Regions from separate parts of the Actinomadura decatromicini genome, predicted to be linked through region 2. Evidence: riboswitches for the same ligand, from Rfam matches in the RefSeq annotation. Region 2 holds a riboswitch; the other holds the start of a gene.
The links. Region 2 has a riboswitch for cyclic di-AMP ahead of FXF68_RS20105 (CHAP domain-containing protein). Riboswitches for the same ligand answer to the same signal wherever they lie in the genome.

Region 1: linked by a shared signal. The riboswitch ahead of FXF68_RS05545 (glycoside hydrolase family 25 protein) and the one ahead of FXF68_RS20105 (CHAP domain-containing protein) in region 2 are both predicted to bind cyclic di-AMP.

Annotation. Positions count from the first base shown of each region.
Region 1 covers NZ_VSRQ01000001.1:1,355,983-1,365,678, reverse strand. The annotation lists gene FXF68_RS05575 (carbamoyltransferase family protein) at 1-560, opposite strand, end outside; gene FXF68_RS05570 (glycosyltransferase family 2 protein) at 786-1,673, shown strand; gene FXF68_RS05565 (glycosyltransferase family 2 protein) at 1,682-2,509, shown strand; gene FXF68_RS05560 (flavodoxin family protein) at 2,589-3,194, shown strand; gene FXF68_RS05555 (sensor histidine kinase) at 3,205-4,365, shown strand; gene FXF68_RS05550 (response regulator) at 4,362-4,997, shown strand; cyclic di-AMP (ydaO/yuaA leader) riboswitch at 5,318-5,457, shown strand; gene FXF68_RS05545 (glycoside hydrolase family 25 protein) at 5,511-6,260, shown strand; gene FXF68_RS05540 (aminoglycoside phosphotransferase family protein) at 6,269-7,153, opposite strand; gene FXF68_RS05535 (S1 family peptidase) at 7,584-8,639, shown strand; gene FXF68_RS05525 (DoxX family membrane protein) at 8,964-9,485, opposite strand.
Region 2 covers NZ_VSRQ01000004.1:347,418-357,113, forward strand. The annotation lists gene FXF68_RS20085 (rhomboid family intramembrane serine protease) at 1-585, opposite strand, end outside; gene FXF68_RS20090 (DEDD exonuclease domain-containing protein) at 724-2,517, opposite strand; gene FXF68_RS20095 (NYN domain-containing protein) at 2,765-4,153, shown strand; gene FXF68_RS20100 (C40 family peptidase) at 4,477-5,415, shown strand; cyclic di-AMP (ydaO/yuaA leader) riboswitch at 5,892-6,089, shown strand; gene FXF68_RS20105 (CHAP domain-containing protein) at 6,303-7,145, shown strand; gene FXF68_RS20110 (hypothetical protein) at 7,185-8,456, shown strand; gene FXF68_RS20115 (M48 family metallopeptidase) at 8,453-9,696, shown strand, end outside.

The DNA of each region.
Region 1 (9,696 bases), on a different contig from region 2:
TGCTCGGTCAGGTCCTCGTACATCAGCCCGAGCGAGTGCGGGAGCCGCTGCGCGTGCAGCGGCATCAACTCGCCGCGCTCGTAGGTCCCGGCGAGGTGCGAGTGCGACTCGCCGCGGCCGTCCAGGACCAGCACGTCCCCCTCGCCGGGGCCGGGCGCGGCGAGCGCGGCGGACGCGGCGTGCGCAACATGGTGCGGGACGAACCGGACGATCCCCGGGTCCAGCCCGGGCAGCGCGGTGGCGAGGAAGTTCGGCGCGCGGCGCGCGTACAGCGTCCGGAGCCGCTCCCAGTCCCGGTCGTGGCCGTCGAGGCCGGGCTCGACCAGGGACGGGTCGTAGGAGTAGGCGACGGCGTCGAGCGCGCCGGGCTCCAGCCCGGCCTCGTCGAGGCACCACCGCGCGGCCTTCTCCGGCAGTTCCCAGGCGGAGAAGGGGACCGGGCGCTTTCCGTGTTTGCGGCGGCTGAGCCGCTCCTCCTCCGCGGCCGCGACGACGGCGCCGTCGCAGACCAGGGCGGCGGCCGGGTCGTGGAAGATCGCATTGATTCCGAGCACGCGCATGTGTCCCCGTTTCTGCGCCACGTCGGTGAGGAAGGGATCTTCGATGCCTGCGTCGTAGGCATCGACCTCCGCTGAACCGGAGCGAATCCCCTATAGGTCATTCGCCCATTGCCCGGAGCCGGACACCTAAACAGAAGCAGCCCGAAGTTCCTTTAATTTGATGATTTACCGGCATATTCAACTTTTCACGCATGGTGCGGAGGACGCCGGGTACCGGCCGGGGCGATGCGCTTCACCGTCGTCCTCATCACCCGTGACCGGCGGCGCTCCCTGCTCGCCGTCCTCGCCCGCGCCCGCGCGCTCACCGAGAGCGCGCCGGTCGTCGTGGTCGACAACGCGTCGCGGGACGGGTCTCCCGACGCCGTCGCCGACGAGTTCCCGGACGTCACCCTGATCCGTTCGCCGCGCAACCTCGGGGCCGTCGCCCGCAACGTCGCCGTCGACCACGTCCGCACCCCGTACGTCGCGTTCTGGGACGACGACACCTGGTGGGACCCGGACGCGCCGTCCCGCGCCGCCGACCTGCTCGACGCGCACCCGCGGCTCGCCGTCGTCACCGGCCGGATCCTGGTGGAGCCGGGCGGGCGCGAGGACCCGATCGTGCCGGAGCTGCGGCACTCGCCGGTGTCCGGACCGCCGTGGCTGCCGGGGCCCGCGCTCGGGTCGTTCCTCGCCGGGGCGTCGATGCTCCGGACCTCCGCGTTCCGCGAGGCGGGCGGGTTCTCCGCGCGGCTGTGGCTCGGCGGCGAGGAGGAGCTGCTCAGCGCCGACCTGATGACCCTCGGCTGGCAGCTCTGCTTCGCCGAGGACGTCGTCGTGCACCACGAGCCGTCCCGGCTCCGCGAGCCGCACCTGCGCCGCCGCCACGGCATCCGCAACACGCTGTGGTTCACCTGGCTGCGCCGCCCGCTGCCGGTGGCGCTGCGCCGCACGGCCGGGCTGCTGCGCACCCTGCCGCGCGACCGCGTGACGGCGGGCGCGCTCGGGGCGGCGGCGGCCGGGCTGCCCTGGGTCGTCCGCGCGCGCCGGCCGCTGCCGCCCGACGTGGAGGCGCGGCTGCGCAGCCTGGAGACGTCCCAGCGCGGGTCCACGGCCCGCCGCTACGTGAGCTAGGGAGCCCCATGCCCGCAGTGACGATCGTCGTCGCCACCCGCGACCGCGCGCCGGAGCTGCGCCGCAGCCTCCGCCACCACACGGCCCCGGTGATCGTGGCCGACAACGCCTCCGCCGACGGCACCGCCGACGTCGCCGCCGAGTCAGGGGCGACCGTGCTGCGCCTGCCCGGCAACCTCGGCGCCGCCGCGCGCAACGTCGCCGTCCGGCGCGCCGCCACCCGCTACGTCGCCTTCGCCGACGACGACTCCTGGTGGGCCCCGGGGAGCCTGGACCGCGCGGCGGCGATCCTGGACGCCCATCCCCGCACGGCGCTGCTCGCCGCGCGGGTGCTGGTCGGCGCGGAGGAACGGCTCGACCCCGTCTCGGGGGAGATGGCCCGCTCGCCCCTCGGCCGCCCGGACGGCCTGCCCGGACCGGCCGTCCTCGGCTTCCTCGCCTGCTCGGTCGTCGTCCGGCGGGACGCGTTCCTCGACGCGGGCGGCTTCTCCGACGTCCTCCACTTCGGCGGCGAGGAGGAGCTGCTCGCGCTCGACCTCGCCGCCGCCGGATGGGGCCTCGCCTACGCGGCGGAGCTGGTCGTCCACCACCATCCGGCGACGACGGGCCGCGACCCGGTCGCGCGCCGCCGGAGGCAGGTCCGGAACCGGCTGCTCACCGCGTGGCTGCGCCGCCCGCTCCCGGCGGTCGCCCGCGCCGCCGCCGCCGCGCTCGGCAGCCGGGACGGCCGCGCCGGGCTCGCCGCCGCCGTCCGCGTCCTGCCCGCGCTGGCGCTCGCGCGGCGTCCCGTCCCGCCCGCCGTGGAGGCCGCCCGCGCCCGCCTGCCGGACTACTGACGTTTTCCTCGACGTTTCACCGCGCTGACCCGGGTACCTCGCGGGAGCAGACCCGCACCGGACCCGGAGGGAGGCGCGGATGCGCGCCGTCGTCATCAACTGCACCCTGAAGCGTTCGCCGGAGACCTCGAACACCCACGCGCTCGCCGCTGTGGTGGAGGACGCGCTGCGCGCCAGGGACGTCGAGGTGGAGAGCATCCGCGCCGTGGACCTGGACATCCCGCCCGGCGTGGAGACCGACCTCGGCGACGGCGACCCGTGGCCCGCCGTCCACAAGTCGCTGCTGGAGTCGGAGATCCTGATCCTCGCGACGCCGACGTGGGCGGGGCAGCCGTCCTCGGTCGCCCAGCGGGTCGTCGAGCGGATGGACGCGATGCTGTCGGAGACCGACGACGACGGCCGTCCCGTCGCCTTCAACCGGGTCGCGGGCGTGATCGTCACCGGCAACGAGGACGGCGCCCACCACGTGATCAACAACCTGAGCGGCGCGCTGAACGAGTTCGGCTACACGATCCCCGGCCAGGCGTGGACGTACTGGAACCGCGGCCCCGGACCGGGCCCGAGCTACCTGGAGACCGAGGAGGGCCACGACTGGTCGCACAGCACCGGACGCGCGATGGCCGCCAACCTGGTCGCCGCCGCCTCGGCGCTCGCCGCGAACCCGATCCCGGCCCCGCCGTCCTGACCCTGCCCGGGTGACCAGGGCGGAGCGGCGCATCCGGCTGGCGATGCACGCGGGGTTCTTCCTGCTGCTCGCCGCGTCGGCGTCCCGGCTGGCGGTCAGGCACGGGCTGGACGGTGCGACGCCCGCGCTGCTCGCGCTGAGCGGGGTCCTCGGCGCCGGCTACGCGCTGGGCGCCGTCCGCTGGGACGCGCTCGGCCGCCGGGGCCGCCTCGGCTGGCTCGCCGCCGTGCTCGTGTGCTGGCTCGCCCTGGTCGCCGCCGCGCCGAGCTTCGCCTGGTGCGCCGTCCCGCTGTTCTTCGCCGCGCTGCGGCTGCTGTCGCCGCGCGCCGCCGTCGCCGCCGTCGTGGTGATCACCGGCGCGGTGATCTTCGCGGCCGTCTACCTGACCGACCCGTTCGACCCGAGCCTCGTGCTCGCCCCGATCGCGGTCGCCGGGATGGCGGCCGTGATCCTCCTGGAGTTGCAGCGGCTCGTCGACGACCTGGTCCGCACCCGCGGCGAGCTGGCCGACACGCAGCGGGCGGCCGGGGTGCTGGCGGAGCGCGAGCGGCTGGCCCGCGAGATCCACGACACGCTCGCGCAGGGCCTCACCAGCCTCGGGATCCTGCTCCAGGCGGCCGACCGGCAGTGGGACGCCGCGCCGGAGGCGGCCCGCAGCCAGCTGCGCCGGGCCGCCGACGTCGCCGCCGCGAACCTCGACGAGGCGCGCCATTTCGTCCGGGCGCTGGCCCCGCCCGCGCTGGCGTCCGGGTCCCTGCCCGCCGCGCTCGCGGAGCTGGCCGACGCGGAGGCCGGAGACCCGCGGGTACGGTTCCGGACGGCGGGGGACGAGTACCCCGTGGACGTCCAGGTGCAGGCGGCGCTGCTCCGCGTCGCGCAGGGAGCCGTCGCCAACGCGCGCGAGCACGCCGCCGCGACGGCGGTGACGCTCACGCTGACCTACCTGGACGACGCCGTGTCCCTGGACGTGGCCGACGACGGCTCCGGCTTCGACCCCGCCGCCGTCGCGTCCGCCCCCGGACGCGGATACGGGCTCCGGGCCATGCGGGACCGGATGGCCGAAGTCGGCGGCGCCCTCGCGGTCGAGAGCGCTCCGGGCGCCGGAACCGTCGTCGCCGCGACGGCCCCGCGCCGCGCGGCACGGCCGTCGAGCCCGGAGGAGCGAGGATGAGCGTGGTCCGGGTGACGATCGTGGACGACCACCCCGTCGTGCGGGCCGGGCTGCGCGCCCTGTTCGGCGGAGAGCCGGACATCGAGGTGGTCGCGGAGGCGGCGGACGGTGAGGAGGCGGTCCGGCGGGTGGGGCTCGTGCCGACCGACGTCGTCCTGATGGACCTCCAGCTCGGCGGGGGGATCGACGGCGTCGAGGCGACCCGGCGGATCCTCGCGCTGCCGGACCCGCCGCGCGTCCTCGTCCTCACCACCTACGACTCCGACGCCGACGTCTCCCGCGCGATCGCGGTCGGCGCGGCGGGCTACCTGCTCAAGGCGGGCCCGCCGGACGAGCTGTTCCAGGGCATCCGCACGGCCGCGCGCGGCGAGACGGCGCTGTCGCCGGAGGTCGCGACCCGCCTCGCGGACCGGCTGCGCGAACCCGCGCCCGCGCTCAGCCCACGGGAGATCGAGATCCTCGAACTGCTGGCCGAGGGCCTGTCCAACCAGCGGATCGCGCGCCGCCTGCTGATCAGCGAGGCCACCGTCAAGACGCACCTGGTGCACATCTTCGCCAAGCTCGGCGTCGGCACCCGCACGGCCGCCGTCGCCGCGGCCGTCGAGCGGCGCCTCATCCGCCTCCCCGGCTGAGACGGCCCGGCGGGTCCGCGGGCTCGATGGCGACGCGTGACGGCGCCTTCTTCCTCCTCACACGCTTCCTCCTCCACGGTCGCCGCGCGACGTCCGGCTCCCATCGGACGATCGGCGGGACGTGCCGCGCCGTCCGGTTGACGCCCGCGTCAACCGATCGGTTGATTTCGCCGGACCCGCCGCCTGAGAACGACCCGTCGAAAGCCCTTGTCCCGCCGGGGAATTCGGGAGGGCAGGCCGCGCCGCACGCATAATCTATTTGCCGTTCCGAGTTGCCGTCGCCGTTTTCCGCTGCCTATTCTCCGCTGCACCGGTCGAAGTCCGGCCGGACGCCGAATCCCCCGAAAGGGGAGCCGGGGACCCAGGTTCCTCCGGGGTGAATCCGCTGGCCGCCAGCGGTAGGGCCGTCTCCTGGCCCGAACCCGTCAGCTAACCCGGCAGGCGGAAAAGGAGAGGTGGACGCCAGTGCGAACGGGCATCCGGAAAATGATCGGAAAGCGTAGGCGGGGCAGAATGCTGCTGATGGTCCTGGTGATCGCCGGGGGCGTCGCCGTCCCGCTGGCCGTGACCGCGGGAACGGCGAGCGCGCCCGAGGCGGAGCGACCCGCCGAGGCCGCCGCAGCGCCGATGACGCGGACCGAGAAGAAGGTGACGGCCCCGGCGTCCCGCCCTTACGGGGTGGACGTCTCGCATCACGACAAGGGGTTCGACTGGAGCCAGAAGAAGCTCTCGTTCGGCATCGTCAAGGCCACCGAGGGCGTCGAGCACAAGGACTCGACCTTCGACCGCAACTGGGCGGAGATCCAGGAGAACGGGCTGGTCAGGGGCGCCTACCATTACGGCCGTCCCGGCAACGACCCGGTGCGGGAGGCCGACCACTACCTCAAGACGGTGACGTCCGCCGGACTGCGTTCGGGCGACCTGCTCGTCCTCGACCTGGAGACCACGGACGGCCGCTCCAAGAGCGAAGTGAACGACTGGGCCAAGCGCTGGCTGGAGCGCGTTCAGCAGAAGACCGGCGTCAAGCCGCTCTTCTACAGTTCGTGGTCGTTCGCGAAGGAATACGGCAAGGGCCTCGGCCTATATCCGCTGTGGGTCGCGCATTACGGAAAGGCGCGCGGACGGGTCGCCGCCCCTACGCCGTGGAAGCAGTGGGCCATTCATCAGTATGCGTCCACCGACCACGACCACAACGTGTCCCGGCTTTCCGCGGACGGGCTCCGGCAACTCGGCTACGACCCTTCGGCGCGGAGTTCCGGCTGACCGGCGTCCTACGGAATTCCCGCGCAGGTCTCGCGGATGACGTGGCGGGCGTTGGCCGAGATGACGTGATTGGTGGCCCGGTAGTAGGGGAGCTGGATGAGGGCCATCGACAGCGCTCGGCCGCGCCCGCGCGTCCAGGCGGCGTCGTCCAGGCCGACCTCGTCGCGGAAGACCCGCCTCGCCGGGGCGGGGAGCAGGTTCCACGCGGGGATCAGGTCGCAGGCGGGGTCGCCGACCCCGCCGGTCGAGAAGTCCAGGACGGCCGTGAGCCTGCCCCGCGCGACGAGCAGGTTGCTGGGCATGAGGTCGGCGTGCACCCACTGCGGGGCGTCGCTCCACGGTGGGGCGGCGAGCGCGGCCTCCCAGGTCGCGAGGGCGGCGTCGGCGTCGAAGGGCTCGTCGGTGCGGCGCAGGTCCTCGATCGCGTCGCGCGTGGCGGCGTCGAGGTCCGCCAGCGGGCCGCCGCGATGGGCGGTCGGCGCGCCGGCGGCGCCGACCCGCCGCAGCGCCGTGACGAACGCCGCCAGGTCGCGCGCCAGCGGTTCGGCCTCGGTGAGACGGCCCTCGACCGGGGTCTCCCCGGGGATCCACCGGTGGACCGACCAGGCGAACGGATACCCGCCGGCGGGCCGTCCCTCCGCGACCAGGGAGGGGATCGCGACGGGCAGCGCGGGCGCGAGCCGGTCCAGCCACCGCCGCTCCCACCGCAGCGCCTTGACCCCTCCGGCCGTGAGGGGAAGCCTCACCGTCAGCGTTCCGCCGAGCCGGTAAATCGCATTGACGGTCCCACCCGAATCCAGCCTTCTCACGGGGAGATCGGCCCACTCGGGAAACTGCCCGCGGATCAGGCGCTCGACGAGATCCGCATCGATGTCCACCTCATCGTCATGCATCTTGGCCACGCGACGAGGAGATCGCCGCGACGCCGAATCCGTCAACCGACTACCGGCGAGCGCGAACGGCACGGCGTCCGGCGCGAACCACCCGACCAGACTCCGGTCGAGGCCGCGGCCGCCGAGGGCCGGACGCATGTCCGAAATGCCCGTTGTCTTCCCGGGCCGCCGAAGGGCGTCGCCCACCGAAAAATGGAACGGTCTTAAATGGTGTGGACGGTGACGAAAAGTGATTGGACGATAACAATTTTCGCATCGGAGTGCGGCCGGGCGGGCCGGATGTCATGCCGACTAGCTGGTATCTGATATACGGCGAGCGAAGATCTTGGCAGTTTCAACCCTTGTTAAGGGCGTCATTCATTCAGCACAATTCCGGAAACCGTCATCCTGGGCCGACCCCCTCACCCCCGCCACCCCCAGGAGGCTCCCCGTGAGGTCCGTTCCGCTGATCGTGCTCGTGGGCGGCACCGCCGTCCTCGTCGCCACCGCTCCCTACATGATCACTCAGTCCCCCGACTCCGCCCTCGCCCCCGCTCCCGCCCCCGACCTGCTGCCCAAGCGCGCGCCCGCCCCGGACGGCGACCCGCTGAACGAGGCCGCGGCCGGCCGCGTCGCCGCCGATGCCCAGGCCGGCGTCCCGGCCCGCGGCCGCCACCGGTCGTCCGCGTCCGAGCCCGGTCGCGAATCGGCCCCCGACCCCGCGGTTCCGGCTCCCGTGGTGGCGGCCCCCGGCTCGCCGTCCAAGCCCGGGAAGGCCAGGCCGGGCAGACCCGACCCCGGCAAGCCCAAGCCGGGGCCCGTGACCAAGCCCGATCCCCCCGCGGGCCACGATCCCGTGACTCCGCCAGACCCCGATCCGCCGAAGGGCGACGACCCCGACCCCGAGCCGCCCGCGCATCCCGGCCTGCTCATCACCCCGGATCCCGAGGGCGGCGAGACGATCTTCGCGCGCGGCGGCGTCCGCTGCACCCTGGGCTTCAACGTGCGCAAGGCCGGCAGCTACTACTTCCTCACCACGGGCGGCTGCGCCGAGGTGGGCCTGAAGCTGTACGCCGATCCGACGCTGGTCATCGAGCTCGGCACCGTCGTCGCGGTCAGGAACTCCACCGCGCTCGTCCGCTACGTCAGCCCCCACGTGGAGAGGCCCGGCAGCGTCGGGACGCCATCGGGTTCGCAGGACGTCCTGGCGGCGCGCGCCCTGGAGGTCGGCCACCGCGTCTGCCGCACCAGCCCCGACACCGGGATCAAGTGCGGCACCGTGACGGCGCGCAACCAGAGCGTGCGACTCCGAGGAGGGACGATCACCGGCCTGGTGAAGACGACCATCTGCACGGAGTCCGGCGACGCTCCGGGAACGCCCTACCTCTCCGGCCCCTTCGCGGTCGGTCTGGGAATCGGCGCCGGCGGAAACTGCGAGGGTGGTGGAACGTCCTTCATCCAGCCGCTCGACGGAGTCCTCTCCGCGTTCGACGTCGAAATCTACTGAGACCTTTCCTCCACGGCTCGCTCCGATGCCAATGGCATCCTTGCGAGCATGAAGGTGGTCGTCGTTGCTGGGGCAGGTTGCTTTGGCTAGGCGGGCGCTGCGTCATGTGCGCGACGGAAGCGCGATCGTGCTCTCACCGGCGGCACTTCTTCGCCGCCCCGCTGAATGGCGGTTCGCTGGGCGCCCTCGTCAATGCGGGGCAGTAAAGGTTCGTGAATGCGGGGCAAGGTTCGTGCGCACGTCCCGTGACGGAATCGGCCCGCCATAGAGACGGGAAGGCCGCGGCGGGCGGCGTGCTCGCCCGCCGCGGCCCGGGTGAGCCGGTCAGCGAAGGACGGGGTAGTCGCGGACGATGGGCAGCCGTGCCCAGGCCCGTCCGAGGCCGAGGGTGGTCCCGTTGTCGGCGAGCGCGACGGCGACCAGAAGCGCGGCATAGATCCAGTGCATGTCCATGAAGGGATTGGTCTCCGGCCAGAGTGACGCGGCCGCGAGCATGAGGAGCAGGAGCGTTCCACCGGCCGCGGCGATGCGCAGGCAGATGCCGAGGAGCAGCGCTATGCCGAGCCCGCCGAGCCCGAACATGAACAGGGCGTCGACCCAGACCTTTCCGGCCATCGCGTGGAAGATGTCTTTGAACGGGCCTTCGGTGTGGCTCAGAAAGCCCTTGGACGGTGAGACGCCGGAGAGCCAGCCTTTCTCGGTCGGCTTGCCGAAGCCGAAGAGCTTGTCGACGAAGGCCCAGAGGAATGTCCAGCCGAGGAAGATCCGTCCGGCGGCGAGCGCATACCGGGCGGGATGCTGTGATTCCAGGGACGACGAAGGGCGCAGGGGGGTTTCGAGGGACATGGGAGTTCCTTGGGGCGGGGAGCTGACGAGCCATTCGACTGGGAAGTTTCCTATCTGTTCCCTTTCCTGGCAAGCGTCGTACGCCTTCCGTCTGGTGTACTGGAGTAAATGGTCGTTCGCTCATGTCGAGTGAGCTGGCCGGTGGTTTTGGACGAAGTCGGCGCCGACCGCCCGTCCAGCGCCGGACACCGCATCGCCCGAGCCGCACAAG
Region 2 (9,696 bases):
CACCCACACCGGCAGCCGCACCACGATGACCGGCGGCACCCAGCTCACGATCCGCCCGCGCGGGTTGAGGATGACGTAGGCGCCCATCACCCCCGCGATCGCGCCGGACGCGCCGATCAGCGGGACGCCGGAGTCCGGCGACGTCCAGGCGAACCCGTAGACGGCGACGAGCCCGAAGAACAGGTAGCCGAGCAGGTAGCGCAGGCGCCCGAGCCGGTCCTCGACGCCCATCCCGACGACGAACAGCGCGACCAGGTTGCCGAGCAGGTGCAGCGCGCCGGAGTGCAGGAACATCGAGGTGAACGCGGACGTCCAGGGCGCCTTGTGGAAGCCCGCGGGCCCGCACTGGCGGACGATGTCGGCGGGCAGCGCCTGCTGGTCGCCGGTCGTCAGCTCCTTCGGGACGGCGCCGTACTCGTAGGTGAAGTGCGCCGCCTTGCACTCGCGGACGTGGTCGCGCCCGTACCAGGCGGCGAAGTTCGACATCGGGGTGAGCAGGAACACCACCACGTTGGCCGCCACCAGCAGGTACGTGACCCACGGGACGCGCCGGGCCGGCTGGCTGTCGTAGAGAGGCAGGGCCATGCGGGGTCGTCGTCCTCTCCGAGCGCCGGGATTCCATGGTCACCCTAGCGGCGCGAGCCACGGCCCCGTGGCTCCTCCCATCTGGGGGACGCCGCCCAGACCCCCGCGGGAGGCGTCATGGTCCTCGCTTCGCTCCGGTCATGACGTCCCCTGAGGCTCATATCCCCGGTCGTAGGCGCGGTCGATCCATTCGCGGAGGCCCTCGGCGCCGTGCGCGGGGCACGTCCAGGCGCCGTCGACCTCGACGAGCCGGACGCCGGGCAGGTCGAGCCAGCGCAGCACGCACTCCATCTCCTCGGCGGTGGCCCCGGCGGACGGCGGCGCGCCGAGCGCGACCCCGCCGGGGGCCTCGCCGGACGGCGGGAACACCGTCTCGGCGGTGGCGATGAGCGCGTCGACGTAGGGCCTGGGCTGGGCGTTGGGCGGAACGGTCCCGGCGGCGGCGAGCCGCCCGTAGCGGACCACCGACAGCTCCCAGCCGCCGTCGAACGCGGGCCGCGCCGCGACCAGCTCGGGCAGCCGGGCCAGCGCGGCGAGCCGCTGCCCGCGCGCGGCGGCGCGGACGAACGCGGCCAGCCGGTCGCGCTGCGCGGCGGCCTCCTCGTAGCGCTGCTCGGCCGCCAGCCGGTCGATGCGCACCCGCGCGGCGGCGACGACGGGGCGGACGTCGCCCGCCATGACGGCGCGGGCCGTCCCGACGTGGACGGCGTAGGCGTCGGCGGACTCGCGCCCGTCGCAGGGCGCGCCGCACCGGCCGAGGTCGGCGAGGGCGCACGCCCGCCCCTTGCCGCTCTCGATCACCCGCAGCGTCAGCCGCTGGGTGCACTGCCGCAGCGGGACGGCCTCGTGCAGCGCCGCCCGCGCCTCCTCGGCCTGCCGCCGCGACGAGATCGGCCCGAGGTAGCGCGCCCCGTCGGCGCGGCACTCCCGGACGATCGACAGCCGCGGGAACGGCTCGACGGTGAGCTTCAGCCAGATCGCCCGCTCGGGGAACTTGGACCGGCGGTTGTAGCGCGGCTTGTGCGCGGCGATCAGCCGCAGCTCGCGGACCTCGGCCTCCAGGCCGGTGGCGCACACGATCGTCCGGACGTTCTCGGCGATGCCGACCATCTCCCGGACGCGCCAGCGCGTCTCGGACCCGGTGAAGTAGCTGCGCACCCGCGACCGCAGGTCGCCGCTCTTGCCGACGTAGAGGGCCTCGCCGGAGGCGTCCTCGAACAGGTACACGCCGGGCGCGCTCGGGACGTCGTCGGCGAGGTGCCGCTTGCGGCGCTGCTCGGGCGTCGGCGCCTTGGCGAAGCCGCGCATCTCCTCCAGCGAGGTGACGCCGAACGAGCCGATCCGCTCGATCAGCCCGTGCAGGACGTCGACGGTGGCGCGGGCGTCGGCGAGCGCGCGGTGCGTCGGCTCGTTCGGCGTGCGGAAGAACCGGGCGAGCGTGCCGAGCTTGCAGTTGGGGACCTCGTCCTTGGACAGGACGCGGCGCGCGAGGTCGACCGTGTCGACGACGGGGAACGCGGGCCAGGCGTACCCGTGCTCGGCGCACGCGGCCTTGAGGAAGCCGATGTCGAACGGAGCGTTGTGCGCGACGAGCACGCAGCCCCGCGCGAACTCGAGGAACGCGGGCAGCACCGCCTCGATCCGCGGCGCGGCCGTCACCATCGCGGTGGTGATGCCGGTCAGCGCGGTGATGAACGGCGGGACGGGCCCGCCCGGGTCGACCAGGGTGCCGAGCTCGCCGAGCTCCTCGCCCGCGCGCACCTTCACCGCGCCGATCTCGGTGATGGCCGAGTCGGCGACCGACCCGCCGGTGGTCTCCAGGTCGACCACCACGAAGGTGACGCCGGAAAGGGGGGTGCCGAGGTCGTCCAGCGTTCCCTGGACGCCGCCCGCGGGGACTCCGGCGCCCTGGACACCGTGCGCAGCCGTCATGTGCGCGACCGTAGAGGACCCCACCGACAGAAGCCGCGACCGCTAGGGTTGTGGGGCGCCGGAGGGTCCCGCCGGGCCGGGGGGTCGCGGGACCGGCACGGGGGGCCGCGCGCGCTCGTCCGTTGACGCGTCCGCCCTGGTTAGTGCGCGGACGGCACGGGAAGACACAGCCCACCGGCGGCGAAAGCCCGGAAGGAGCGGGATCATCGACAGCGGCCCCGAAGCGACCCCCGGCGGCGAGGCCCCCGTGCGGCGCGCCGAGCACGAGCGAGCCCCGGCGGAGGCGCGGCCGACCGGACGGGCGGACGATTCGCGCGCCCCGGGCGGCGAACGCCTCGGCGGGCCGCTGCCCGAGGCCGTCCGGCAGTCGGTGGTGGAGGTCGCCGCCGACGTGATCGGCGGGCTCCCGGCCGACGACGTCCCCGCGCCGCTGCGCCCGTTCGCGCGGTTCGAGCGGCGCAAGCGCGCGAAGCTCGCGGGCCAGCACATCGCGGCGGCCCTGGAGAAGGACGCGGCGTTCCGCGGCCGCGTCGCCGAGCCGCTGCGCCGGTCGCAGGCCGCGCTGGTGGAGGCCGTCGAGGGCGGGGACGTGCCGCCCGCCGCCGACCCGGTCCGGGTCGCCGCGCTCGCCTACCTGCTGCGCCCCAGCGGCTGGACGGGGCTCGTCGAATCCGCGCGGGCCGAGCTGGAACGCTCCGCCTCGGCCTCCGAGGAGGAGGCCGCCGAGCGCCGCGTCGCCGCGCTGAAGGAGGAGCTCGCCGCCGCCCGCGCGGGCCGCTCCGCCGACGCCGACCGGCTGCGCGCCGAGCTGCGCGACGCGAAGGCCGAGGTGGCCGAGCTGCGCCGCAAGCTGCACGACGCGCGCACCCGGTTCCGGGCGGCCGAGGAGCGCGCGGCCGCGGTCGCCGCGGAGGCCGAGCGCAAGCTCGCCGAGGCGCGCGAGTCGACCGCGGCGGCCGAGAAGGAGCTGCGCAAGCTGCGCGCCCGCGCCGCGCAGGCCGAGGCCGCCGCCGAGGCGGCGAAGCGGGCGGCGCGGGAGGGCCGCAACGTCGACGACGTCCGGCTGAGGATGCTACTCGACACGCTGGTGGACGCGGCCCAGGGCGTCCGGCGGGAGCTGGCGCTGCCGTCCACGATCGACCGTCCGGCCGACGTGGTCGGCGGCCTCGAACCGGACCGGCAGGCCCACCGCGCGCTGCCGGGCCGCGCGCTGTCCGACGGCGACCCCCAGTTGCTCGACCGCCTGCTGACCCTCCCCCGGGTGCACCTCGTCGTGGACGGCTACAACGTCACCAAGACCGGGTACGGGGAGCTGCCGCTGGCCGACCAGCGGTCCCGGCTGCTGTCCGGGCTCGGCGGCCTCGCCGCGCAGACCCGCGCCGAGGTGACGTGCGTGTTCGACGGCGCCGAGCTGGACGCGCCGGTCGCGATCGCGGCGCCGCGCGGCGTCCGGGTGCTGTTCAGCCGCCCGGGCCAGACCGCGGACGAGCTGATCGGCGACCTCGTGCGGGCGGAGCCGCCGGGACGGGCCGTGGTGGTGGTGTCGTCCGACCGGGAGGTCGCGGACGCCGCCCGCCGGGCCGGGGCGCGGCCGTGCCCGTCCACGTTGCTGCTGCGCCGCCTCGGCCGCTCCTAGGGCCGCCGCGCCGCGACACGGGACGAGCCGCACCGGACCGTCCATAAGGTGCCCATAAGGCTGTGATAAGGGATGCTTCGCCCTTCGTGATCATGAGGTCACAAATAGTGGACGATCTGCGCAAATGTCAATTGAACTGCGACGAATCGGTTGTGACGGTTGTTGCCCCTCGCTAATGTCGTCCGCTGACGTCGTGGACGAGAGGGGCGAAACCGATCGTGGCCAATGAACTCATCGGGGCACCGGCGCACCGGCGTGACCGGAGCGGGGGCACGGCGAGCAGGAGCACATCCCGCCGCTTGGCGGCGGTGGTCTGCCTGACCGTGACCGCCTCCCTGGCCTACCCCCCGGTGCTGGCGCACGCCGAGCCCAAGCCGACCAGGGCGCAGGTGCAGAAGAAGCTCGACCGGCTCAACGAGCAGATGGACCACAAGGTCGAGCAGTACAACCAGCTCAACGAGAAGCTGAAGATCGCCAAGAAGAAGTACGACGGCGCGAGGAAGTCGAGCGCGCAGGAGCAGGCGGCGTTCGAGGAGCAGCGCTCCAAGATCGCCCAGATGGCGGCCACCGCCTACAAGAACGGCGACTCGGCCGACGTGACCGGCTTCGTCGGGAGCAAGGACCCGCAGGCCATCCTCGACCAGGCGGCCGTCTTCTCGCACCTGTCGCACGAGCGCAACTCGCAGCTCACCCAGTTCCTCGCCACCGCGCAGCGGCTCCGCCGCGAGGAGGCGCAGGCCAAGACCGCGTACGACGACGTGAAGGCCAAGAACAAGGAGCTGCAGGACCAGAAGCGCAAGCTCCAGCTCGAGGTCGACAAGCAGAAGAAGCTGCTGGCGAAGCTCGGCGGCGGGTCGTCGTCCGGCGGAGGCGGCGGCGTCGGCGGCACCTACACCGGCCCGGCCAGCGGCCCGGCGCGGCTGGCGCTCCAGTTCGCCTACGCGCAGCAGCGCAAGCCGTACGCCTGGGGCGCGACGGGGCCGAACTCCTACGACTGCTCCGGCCTCACCATGAAGGCGTGGGCGGCGGCGGGCGTCAACATCACCCGCACCACCAACTCCCAGTGGGCCGCCACGAAGCGGGTCGCGAAGTCCGACCTCCAGCCGGGCGACCTCGTGTTCTTCAGCGGGCTCAGCCACGTCGGCATGTACGTCGGCAACGGCCAGATGATCCACGCCCCGAGCACCGGCAAGGTCGTGACGGTCGTGAGCATCAACTCCAGCTACTACGCGAGCAACTACTACGGCGCCGGGCGCCCCTGACGCGCGCGCGACGCCCTTCGCAGGGCGACTTCCACAACGGACCAGGTCTGACCTGGTCCGTTGTTGATTTTGTGGGGGTTTGCCTTCTCTTGGGGCTTTGGTACCTTGTACCCCATTCACGGCGCCCGCCAGGCGCCATGGACCCGCGACGCCCACCAGGCGCCGCGGCCGCACGCGGCGCTTCCGGCCGCGTGCCGGCGGTGCGAGCCACGCGCCGCCTCCCCCCGGCGGCGCGCTCCACGCGCCGTCCGCGCGGCGCCCGCACGGCGCCGCACCGGTCTGCACAGACCGCGCCCCCCACCCGCCGCACGCGCGCCTCACGCGAGCATGGCGCTGAGCGCGCCGCCCGCGGCGGACCCGAGGGGTCGGGCGAGGACGGTCCCCGGCGACGGGCCGCCGTCCGCCCACCATCAGGCGCCGCTCGTTCGCACGCGGGAGACAGGTCCCGCGCCGGGCCCCATCTCGCCCCCAGGATCGCAGCGGCAGCGCCGAGTCCGCCCAGCGCGGAACCGGGGACCCACGTCCGCCGGAGTCCGGGACACCCTCCCGGACGGGCATTCCGGCACCGGGGTGAATCGGCGGCCCTCTCCCGCACGTCGGTGAGAGTCCGCCGTAGGGCCACTTCCACGCCCGAACCCGTCAGCTAACCCGGTAGGCGTCTTGGAAGAAGAGGAGTGAGACCCGCAGCGTCACCTGGGGCGTGGCCGCCTCCGCGCGGCCGCGCCCTCCCTTTCCCCTGCCCTCCTTTTTTTCTGCCCTCTCGCTGTGACCATCCCCGTGCTCCGCGCTGGCGCCCCCGCTCGCCCGGAGTCCCCCGTCCGCGCCCGCGCGCCGCCGATCCGGGCGGCCGACCAGGCGGACGGACCGGAAGCCGAGGAGATCCCCCCGTGCCAGGCGCGCACCGCAAGAAGACCTCCGGACGGCACCGCAAGCCGTCCCCCCTCTCCCTGACCTGGCGGACGACCGGCGGCGTGATCGCCGGCGCCGCCGTGCTCGGCGCCGCCGCGGCGACCGCGCAGGCGTCCGTCCTGACGTCCGGCGACGCGGCCCCGGCGAGCGCCACCGCCGCCGCCGTGAGCGGCCGGAAGGACGTGCGGACGGCGTCGTCCGAGACGTCCCGGCCGTCGTCCAGGGCCACCAAGAAGGAACGTTCCAAGACGCAGCCCGAAGCGTCGTCGAGCAACCGTCCGCGGCTGGACGAGCCGGAGCCGCAGGCATCCGAGAAGACGCCGGAGCCGGAGCGGCCGACGGCGGCCGAGGCCATCGCGCTCGCCCGCTCGCAGGTCGGCGTCGCCGAGGACGCGGGCGGCGAGACCAAGTTCCAGAAGTGGTACATGGGCACGTCCCGCGCGCAGGAGACGCTCGCCCGCGACGGCGGCTCCCTCGACGGCTACGGCGACGCGAACTGGTGCGACATGTTCATCTCCTGGGTCGGCGAGCGGCTCGGCTTCACCGCCGGGATGGGCAGCGACGCCTGGACCGTCGCCCACGCCCGCTGGTTCCAGCAGAACGGCCGGTGGGGCACCACGCCCCGGCCGGGCGCGATCGTCTTCTACGCCTGGAGCGGCGGCAAGGACAGCTCCGACATCCGGCACGTCGGCATGGTGATCAAGAAGGTGGACGACACCACGATCGAGGCCGTCGAGGGGAACACCGGCAACGCCGTCCGGGTGAAGACGCGCTCGGCCGACGACATCGTCGGCTACGGATACCCCGACTACCGGTCATGACCGCGCCCTCCCGGCCCGCCGCTGCATAGGATCTCGCGCATGGAGGACGGACCCGGCCCCGGCGGCGGCCCCGTGCCGCGCCGCCGGGCGCTCGCGCTGGGCGCGGGCGGGGCCGCCGCGCTGCTCGCGGGCGGCGGGGGCGTGCTCGGCTTCCGCTCCGGCCGGCACGCGGCGCCGCGCGCCCACGCCGACGGCGCGGCCCGCTCGTTCGCCCCGGCCGACGCGGCGGCCGTCCTCGCGGGCCGCGCCGCCGCCGTGCGGAGCGGCGACCGGACGGCCTTCATGGCGACGGTCGCGTCCGCGCCCGCCGCGTTCCAGGACGTCCAGTCCCGCATGTACGGCAACCTGCGCAAGCTCCCCCTGGACGGCTGGCGCGAGCGCGTCGCCGGCGTCGAGGCGGTGGACGACGCGGCGGGCGTCGCGGTCGTCCGCGTCGAGGTCCGGTACCGGCTGCGCGGCTTCGACCGCGGCGACGTCGCCCGCACCCGCCACCTGTCGCTCGCCCCGCGCCCCGGCGGCTGGACGGTCGTCGGCGACGGCTCGTCCCGCGGGTTCCGCGACGACGCCGAGATCTGGGACGGCGGCCCCCTCACGGTCGTCAGGGGCCGCGCGTCGCTCGTGGTGGGCGACGCGACCGGGCTCGCCGACATCGCCCGCCGCCTCGACGCCGCCGTCCCGGTGGTGAGCGACGTCGTCGGCAAGGACTGGGCGCAGCGGGTCGTCGCGCTGGCCCCGGCGGACGCGGCGCTCGCGTCCGCGCTGGCCGGGCCCGGGCAGAGCCTCGGCCAGATCGCGGCGCTCGCGACGGCCGCGCCGTCCCCGGACGGCGGGCGCGGCGAGGACCGGGTCGTCATCTCCCCCGGCACGTTCGCCCGCCTCAACAAGCTCGGCCGCGGCGTCGTGCTCACCCACGAGCTGACCCACGTCGCCACCGGCGGCGCCAGCGACCGCACGACCCCGCTGTGGCTGATCGAGGGCTTCGCCGACTACGTCGGCTACCGGGACGCGAAGATCGGCGTCCGCGCGGCGGCGGGCGAGCTGCGCCGCGACGTCGCCGCCGGGCGCGTCCCGGCGGCGCTGCCCGCCGCCGCCGCGTTCGCCGGGGGCTCCGCGCGCCTCTCCCAGGCGTACCAGGAGTCCTGGCTCGCCTGCCGGATGATCGCGGACCGGTACGGTGAGGGCACGCTCGCACAGCTCTACCGGACGGCCGGGCGCGTCCCGGAGGCGACCGCGCTGCGCGACGTGCTGGGCCTCGACCGGGCCCGGTTCACCGCCCTGTGGCGCGACTATCTGAAGAGGGAGCTCACATGAGCGAGGAGGTGGACGAGGGGCGGGCCGTCGCCGCCGACCCGGACCGCTCCGGCGGCACGCGGACCCCCCGGCTCGCCGCCGCGATCGCCGCGGCCGTGCTGTTCGCCGCGCTCGCGACCGTCCTCGCGCTGACCACGCCGTGGCACCCGCTGCCGGGCGGTGTCCCCGGCGGGCATGCGCGGCCGGACCCGGCGCTCGACTTCTCCCCCGCCGAGATCGCCCGCTCCAGGTCGTTCGACTCGGCCCTCAACCCGCCCGCCTACGCGGGGCTCGCCGCCGGGCTCGTGCTGGTCCTCGTGCTCGGCCTCACCCCGCTCGGCGCGCGCTTCATCGGCTGGGTCACCGCCCGCACCCGCCGATGGCCCCTCCGCGTCGCCGTCGCCGCCGTCGCGCTGACGACGCTGCTGCGCGTGGCCGGGCTCCCGTTCCACATCTGGAGCGAGTCGGTGCTGCGCCGGTACGGGCTGTCCACGCAGAGCTGGCCCTCGTGGCTCGTCGACCAGCTCAAGTCCCTCGCCGTCACGTGGGTCATCTACACGATCGTCCTGCTCCTGCTGTACGCGGTGACGCGCCGCTTCCCCCGCTACTGGTGGACAGGCGCCGCCGCGGGCGCCTTCCTGCTGGTCGTCCTCGTGTCGTTCATCTACCCGATCGCCGTCGAGCCGGTGTTCAACAAGTTCCACCCGCTGCCGCGGGGGCAGCTGCGCACCGACCTGCTCGCGATGGCGAAGCGGGACGGCGTGCCCGTCGAGGACGTCCTCGTCGCCGACGCCTCCCGCCGGACGACGTCGCTGAACGCCTACGTGTCCGGGTTCGGGTCGACGCGCCGGATCGTCCTGTACGACACGCTGCTGAAGTCGCCGCGCCCGCAGATCGAGTCGATCGTCGGGCACGAGCTCGGCCACGCCAAGCGCGACGACGTCCTGTGGGGGACGCTCGTCGGCGCGCTCGGCGTGTCCGGGGCCGTGTGCCTGCTCTACCTCCTGACGACCTCTCCGCGCCTCCTGAGGCGCGCCGGGGTCGCCCCGGAGCCGGGCCCCGGCCCGCGCACCGGCGCGCGCGCCGGCGGGGCGGCCGACCCGCGGTCCATCGCGCTCGTCCTCGCGCTGGTGGCGGCGGGGACGCAGCTCGGCGCGCCCGTCCAGAACCTCGTCAGCCGGCGGATCGAGGCGCGGGCGGACGCGCACGCCCTCGGCCTCACCCGCGACCCGTCGACGTTCGTGTCGATGCAGCACGCGCT